DNA from 3 places in the Neorhizobium sp. S3-V5DH genome. Region 1 is predicted to be linked to each of the others. Evidence: predicted binding sites of a transcription regulator. Region 1 holds the regulator's gene; each other region holds the start of a gene.

Region 1 (2,267 bases):
CAGCCTGCGCCAACGCCAGCAGCTTCAGGAATTCGTCCTGGCTGAAGGGCGCGCCCTCGGCCGTGCCTTGAACTTCGACGATGCCACCGGCACCGGTCATCACGAAATTCGCGTCCGTTTCGGCGGCGGAATCCTCCAGATAATCGAGGTCGATGACCGGCTGAGTGGCGAAGATCCCGCAGGAAATGGCCGCCACATGATCCCTCAGCACCTTCTCGACCTTGATCATCGAGCGGGCCTCCATCCATTTCAGACAATCGTAAAGCGCCACCCAGCCGCCGGTGATCGACGCCGTGCGGGTGCCGCCATCGGCCTGGATGACGTCGCAGTCGACGGTGATCTGCCGTTCGCCGAGTGCTTCGAGATCGATGACGGCGCGAAGCGATCGGCCGATCAGACGCTGGATCTCCTGCGTCCGGCCGCCCTGCTTGCCTGCTGCCGCTTCACGTTTCATGCGCTCGCCCGTCGCGCGCGGCAGCATGCCGTATTCGGCAGTCACCCAGCCCTTGCCGGAATTGCGCAGCCACGGCGGCGTCTTTTCCTCAAGGCTGGCCGTGCACAGGACATGCGTGTCGCCGAACTTGACGAGGCAGGAGCCTTCCGCATGTTTGGAAAAATTGCGCTCGAACGAGACCTTGCGCATCTGGTTTGTCTGTCTGCCTGAAGGCCTCATGCTCTGCTCCTGAATTGCGTTGGCGTCTTCTAAGACCGCCGCCGCTCTTTTGCAAAGGAAAAGCCCCGGCCGGTTACAGCGGTGTCACGGAAGAACAATTATTTCCAATTTGCGCCGGCCGGGGGAATGACTATATTTCCCTTGGAGATCAACGGCACGGTGAAGGATTGATGGGTTTTTCTGGACCGACGGGTAGAGACAACGGGTCCGTGCTCGATGACCGTTCGCGGGAAATATTCCGTCGCATCGTCGAAAGCTATCTCGAAAACGGTGAGCCGCTCGGCTCCCGAAATCTTTCGCGTCTCCTGCCCATGTCGCTCTCGCCGGCTTCCGTGCGCAATGTCATGAGTGATCTGGAGGAGCTCGGCCTCATCTATTCGCCGCATGTCAGTGCCGGCCGTCTGCCGACGCAGACAGGCCTCCGCTTCTTTGTCGACGCCTTCATGCAGGTCGGAAACCTCTCGGAGGAGGAGCGCTCTGCAATCGACCGGCAGGTTCGCCGCGCCGATCGCGATCAGCCGATGGAAAGCCTGATGGCGGAAGCGAGCCTGATGCTCTCCGGCGTGTCGCGTGGCGCCGGCCTCGTCATCACAACCAAAAGCGATCCGGTCCTCAAGCATGTGGAATTTATCCGCCTGGAGCCGACAAAGGCGCTTGCCGTATTGGTCGGCGACCATAACCAGGTGGAAAACCGCATCATCGAATTGCCGGCGGGCGTCACGTCCTCGCAATTGGTGGAGGCTGCGAATTTCCTGAATGCGCACCTAACGGGGCAGACCCTTCCGGAACTGCGCAACCAGCTCACGAAGCTGAAGGATGCGGTCCAGAGCGAGCTTTATGCCCTCTCCCAGGATCTGGTCGAACGGGGGCTGGCGGTTTGGTCCGGCGACAGCGAGGAAGGCAAACCGAGCCAGCTTATTGTCCGCGGCCGCGCCAACCTGCTTCAGGGCCTCGACGAGACGGCGGATCTCGACCGGCTTCGGCTTCTCTTCGACGATCTGGAAAAGAAGGACAGCCTGATCGAGATCCTGGAGCTTGCCGAGAGGGGGCCTGGTGTCCGCATATTCATCGGTTCCGAAAACAAGCTTTTCTCGCTCTCAGGTTCTTCCTTGATCGTCGCGCCCTATCGCGACGGCGAGGATCGTATCGTGGGGGCCGTCGGGGTTATCGGGCCGACCCGTCTCAATTATTCCCGCATCGTGCCCATGGTGGATTATACGGCCCAGCTTCTGGCAAGGCTGTCGCGGTGAAACCGGCTGAATGCCGGCTCAAGTTTCCCGGCGAGCCTTGATTTTTCCACTTTAAACCTCGATATCGGGCACAAATCCAACGCCATATATCCCAGTGAAGAATAACCGGAGACCGTCATGACCGACGAAACCAAGAAGCACGGACCTGACGCAGCCGCCGCCGAAAATACGGCGGAAGCCGTGGCGTCTGCTCTTCAGGACGCGGCCAACCAGGGCGCAGCCGAAGCGCCGGCCGCGGCCGAGCCCGACCCCATCGAGGTTTTGAAGGCGGAGAACAACGAATTGCGTGATCGCTTCCTGCGCCTTGCCGCCGAAATGGACAATCTGCGCCGCCGCACCGACCG
Region 2 (2,267 bases), on a different contig from region 1:
AGGTTGGAGAGCTTCTTTTCGTGGATCAGAATATAGGGGTCTTCGAGTTCGACCCGCATCTTGTCCTGGTTGGTCACGAAATAGGGCGAGAGATAACCTCGGTCGAACTGCATGCCTTCGACCACTTCGAGTTCGGTCTCGGCGGTCTTGGCTTCTTCAACCGTGATCACGCCCTCATTGCCGACTTTATCCATCGCTTCTGCGAGATAGCGGCCGATTTCGGTGTCGCCGTTGGCGGAAATAGTGCCGACCTGGGCGATTTCCGAATTGTTGGAGATTTTGCGGGCGTTGGCCTTCAATTCTTTCACGACAGCGTCGACAGCAAGGTCGATGCCGCGCTTCAGATCCATCGGGTTCATGCCGGACGCAACCGCCTTGGCACCTTCTTTGACGATGGCCTGGGCGAGAACCGTTGCGGTCGTGGTGCCGTCGCCGGCAAGGTCGTTGGTCTTCGATGCCACCTCGCGCAGCATCTGCGCACCCATATTCTCGAACTTGTCCTCCAGTTCAATTTCCTTGGCGACGGAGACGCCGTCCTTGGTAATGCGCGGCGCACCGAAGGACTTGTCGATGACGACATTGCGCCCTTTCGGGCCGAGCGTCACCTTGACCGCATTGGCGAGAACATCGACGCCGCGCAACATCCGCTCACGGGCATCGGTATGGAATTTGACTTCTTTTGCAGCCATTTTTTCACTCCTCAATTAGGCAGCTACATTGACTGATGGACAAAGCGCTTCAGGCAGCCTGTCTCTGCTCGGCCTGGGCTTCGATGATGCCCATGACATCGCTTTCCTTCATGATCAGAAGGTCCTCGCCGTTGATCTTGATCTCGGTGCCGGACCATTTGCCGAACAGGATGCGGTCACCCACCTTTACGTCGAGTGGCTGAAGCTGCCCCTGGTCGTTGCGCGCGCCGGGACCAACGGCGATCACTTCGCCTTCGTGCGGCTTTTCCTTAGCGGTGTCGGGAATGATAATGCCGCCTTTGGTCTTTTCTTCAGACTCCACGCGGCGAACGAGAATGCGATCATGAAGCGGTCGGAACGCCATGTTTTCCTCCTGGACAAACAATGATGATCAAGCTCCCCACCGGACCGGATGACCGGTCTGGACGAGCGCCGATCCTCTTCTTCGAGCAATCGGCGAAATCGATTTGGTTAGCGCAAATTGCAGTTTCAAGGGCCGTCTGCGAAAAAATTAGCACTCTCGATCACTGGCTGCTAAAGGTCTAAAAAGGAACAACAATTCGCCCACTCGCGTTGCAATGATCAGCCGCTTCCCGCGAGGCGGCTCGTCAAATATTGCAATGGAGCAAAGCATGCGTTTTTCGTCTGATTTGGAATATCAGCTCAAGGGTTACGGCCTGACGACTGCTCATATCCTCTATCGCATCCCGGATTTCGAATCCGTGCTGCAGACCTATGTCTGGCAGGACTACGACATCGCCCCCGATTTCCCGGAAATGCACCGGTTTCTGGATTTCTGGCAGGACAATCTCGACGGTCCGCTGCATTCCATCCGCTTTACCCACAAACGCCTGATCGGACCGCACGAATGGAAACAGATCGACGGAGAGTTCACCATCAACTGACGTCTGCCTAACGATCCGGAAGATAGTCTTTTCCGAACAGCTTCAGGAGCTATTCCTCCCAGTCCTCGTCTTCCGCCGAGAGAAGATCGACGAGTTCAGCAACCCTTCCCTTCGGAAGACGACGACCCTCGCCAATCAGCGCTTCGTCGCTGTTGACCCAGGCCCATGCTTCGGCGAGCTCCCCAGCCTCGGCGCCGGTTGCAACAATCTCGGCAATCAGCGCCCGGTCAACGGGCCCAAGTACGGCGATGACGTCTTGTGAAGTCATTGTCATATCTTCCTCCGTTCCTGTGTCATCATCCCAGTCTGGATGAGACTCGATATAGGAGGTCGGATGAGGAAGTCGAACCCGGCCCTTATGGACGAGAAGCTCGGCAACCGGGCCTGACTGCTGGGGCAATGCCAAAGCCGGCGAGCTGCGCCATGCCGAACGGCTATTGCTGCCAGAACAGAACGCCCGCTATCGCCACGGAGAACACGACGGCGGCGAATGAGCTATAGCCCTGGAGGACGCCCATCCGCTTCAAGGCGATGGCGAATATGATGATGATGGGAGCGGCGAGCAGAAGGCCGAGCTGTGCGTCAGACATGACAGATCCTTGGTTTTGACCCCATTCTAGGCGGTCGATCTGCCGTTTCTTTGCGAAATGACAAAGAACGGCGGCGGAATTGC
Region 3 (2,267 bases), 440 kb from region 1:
TCGATATCGAAAGGCGTCGCGCCGAAGCGGTCGGCGACGGCCTCGACCTCTACAGCCGAGACGAATAGAAAAGTGGCGCCGGGATCAACAAAGCGGCGGATCAGCCAGGGACAGGCGATGCGGTCGATTTTCGGCCGGGCGCGCGTTACCCAGAGTGTCGCGCCGTCGGCCTTCCTGTCGGGGATCCTTTCCACAGGCAGGAGCGGCAGCCCGAGTTCCCGCCAGCTTTCGAAACCTCCCTCCAGAACCTCTGCCTCGGCGCCCGCAATACGCAGGAAGGCCGCAACGCCTTCGCTCAGCTTGCGGCCCTTCTGGCAGACGACCACAACCCATCGCCCGTTCAACGACGGAGCCCAATCGGCGACATCGTGGTGAGCCTTCTTGAGCGAAGCCGGCAGCAGGAAAGGGTTTTCGGCAAAGTCGTCCCGGTCGCGCACGTCGATAATCAGCGGCGCCTTGGGAGTACCGATTAATCGTGCCAATTTCTCAGATGAGATAGCATTATAAGTCGCCATGGTCGTGCCCTCTAAGGTTCATATGTGATAGTCATATGAAGGACGCGAACTTCGGCATGGCGCCTCGTGGGGCACTCGCAAACCCCATATATCATTTAGACGAAATTGCTACTCCAAAGTCAAGTTTCAGCAACCGCCCGGCTCCTCGCGAAGCGCGGTTTTTTCTTTCCCTATCCTTGACTCTTCCCCTCGCCGAGCCTACATCCGCGGCGCTTAGCACTCCCTGGAGGTGAGTGCTAACATTCCAGCGGATCATCACGTGATCCGTCAATGTCATTTGATCGAGGGATTAGACAATGGCAAGCACCAATTTCCGCCCCCTGCACGATCGCGTCGTCGTTCGTCGCGTCGAGTCTGAAGAAAAGACCAAGGGCGGCATCATCATTCCTGATACCGCCAAGGAAAAGCCGCAGGAAGGCGAAATCGTCGCCGTCGGTTCTGGCGCCCGCGATGAATCCGGCAAGGTCGTCGCTCTCGACGTCAAGGCTGGCGACCGCGTTCTCTTCGGCAAGTGGTCCGGCACCGAAGTCAAGATCAACGGCGAAGACCTTCTGATCATGAAGGAAGCCGACATCATGGGCATCATCGGCTGATAAGCCGCCTGTCCTTACCGAAATTCGCTGACACCCCTTTTCAGGAGTTCTCAAAATGGCAGCTAAAGAAGTCAAATTCGGCCGCACCGCACGTGAAAAGATGCTGCGTGGCGTCGACATTCTCGCTGACGCAGTCAAGGTAACGCTCGGCCCGAAGGGTCGTAACGTCGTTATCGACAAGTCCTTCGGTGCGCCGCGCATCACCAAGGACGGCGTCTCCGTCGCCAAGGAAATCGAACTGGAAGACAAGTTCGAAAACATGGGCGCCCAGATGGTCCGCGAAGTCGCTTCGAAGACCAACGACATCGCCGGCGACGGCACCACCACCGCTACCGTTCTCGCCCAGGCTATCGTTCGCGAAGGCAACAAGGCCGTCGCAGCCGGCATGAACCCGATGGACCTGAAGCGCGGCATCGATCTCGCCGTAGCCGAAGTCGTCAAGGATCTCCAGGCCAAGGCCAAGAAGATCAACACTTCGGAAGAAGTTGCCCAGGTCGGCACGATCTCCGCAAACGGCGAGCGCCAGATCGGCCTCGACATTGCTGAAGCCATGCAGAAGGTCGGCAACGAAGGCGTCATCACGGTTGAAGAAGCCAAGACCGCCGAAACCGAACTCGAAGTCGTCGAAGGCATGCAGTTCGACCGCGGCTACCTGTCGCCCTACTTCGTGACCAACCCGGAAAAGATGGTTGCCGATCTCGATGACGCTTACATTCTCCTTCACGAGAAGAAGCTCTCGAACCTGCAGGCCATGCTCCCGGTTCTCGAAGCCGTCGTTCAGACCGGCAAGCCGCTCCTGATCATCGCTGAAGACGTCGAAGGCGAGGCACTTGCTACCCTCGTCGTCAACAAGCTGCGCGGTGGCCTGAAGATTGCTGCCGTCAAGGCTCCGGGCTTCGGCGACCGCCGCAAGGCCATGCTGGAAGACATCGCCATCCTCACGGGCGGCACTGTCATCTCCGAAGACCTCGGCATCAAGCTCGAGAATGTCACCCTCGACATGCTCGGCCGCTCCAAGAAGGTCTCGATCTCCAAGGAAAACACCACGATCGTCGACGGTGCCGGCGCCAAGTCCGACATCGAAGGCCGCGTCAACCAGATCAAGGCGCAGATCGAGGAAACCACCTCGGATTACGATCGTGAGAAGCTCCAGGAGCGC

Evidence for each region. The regulator HrcA, encoded in region 1, represses chaperone genes, less so after heat shock. The targets are predictions, from matches to a motif close to GTTAGCACTCNCNNNNNGNGAGTGCTAAC.
Region 2: a site for HrcA is predicted at 1,200-1,228, ahead of groES (co-chaperone GroES). Genes of this name have one in related genera too.
Region 3: a site for HrcA is predicted at 728-756, ahead of groES (co-chaperone GroES). Genes of this name have one in related genera too.

What each region holds. Positions count from the first base shown of each region.
Region 1 is NZ_SMCL01000001.1:73,925-76,191, forward strand. It holds gene rph (ribonuclease PH) at 1-673, opposite strand, end outside; gene hrcA (heat-inducible transcriptional repressor HrcA) at 844-1,923, shown strand; gene grpE (nucleotide exchange factor GrpE) at 2,041-2,267, shown strand, end outside.
Region 2 is NZ_SMCL01000002.1:22,255-24,521, forward strand. It holds gene groL (chaperonin GroEL) at 1-689, opposite strand, end outside; gene groES (co-chaperone GroES) at 739-1,053, opposite strand; gene EDE09_RS03580 (aspartate-semialdehyde dehydrogenase) at 1,322-1,594, shown strand; gene EDE09_RS03585 (hypothetical protein) at 1,644-1,868, opposite strand; gene EDE09_RS28055 (hypothetical protein) at 2,029-2,184, opposite strand.
Region 3 is NZ_SMCL01000001.1:511,397-513,663, reverse strand. It holds gene EDE09_RS02530 (sulfurtransferase/chromate resistance protein) at 1-515, opposite strand, end outside; gene groES (co-chaperone GroES) at 812-1,108, shown strand; gene groL (chaperonin GroEL) at 1,164-2,267, shown strand, end outside.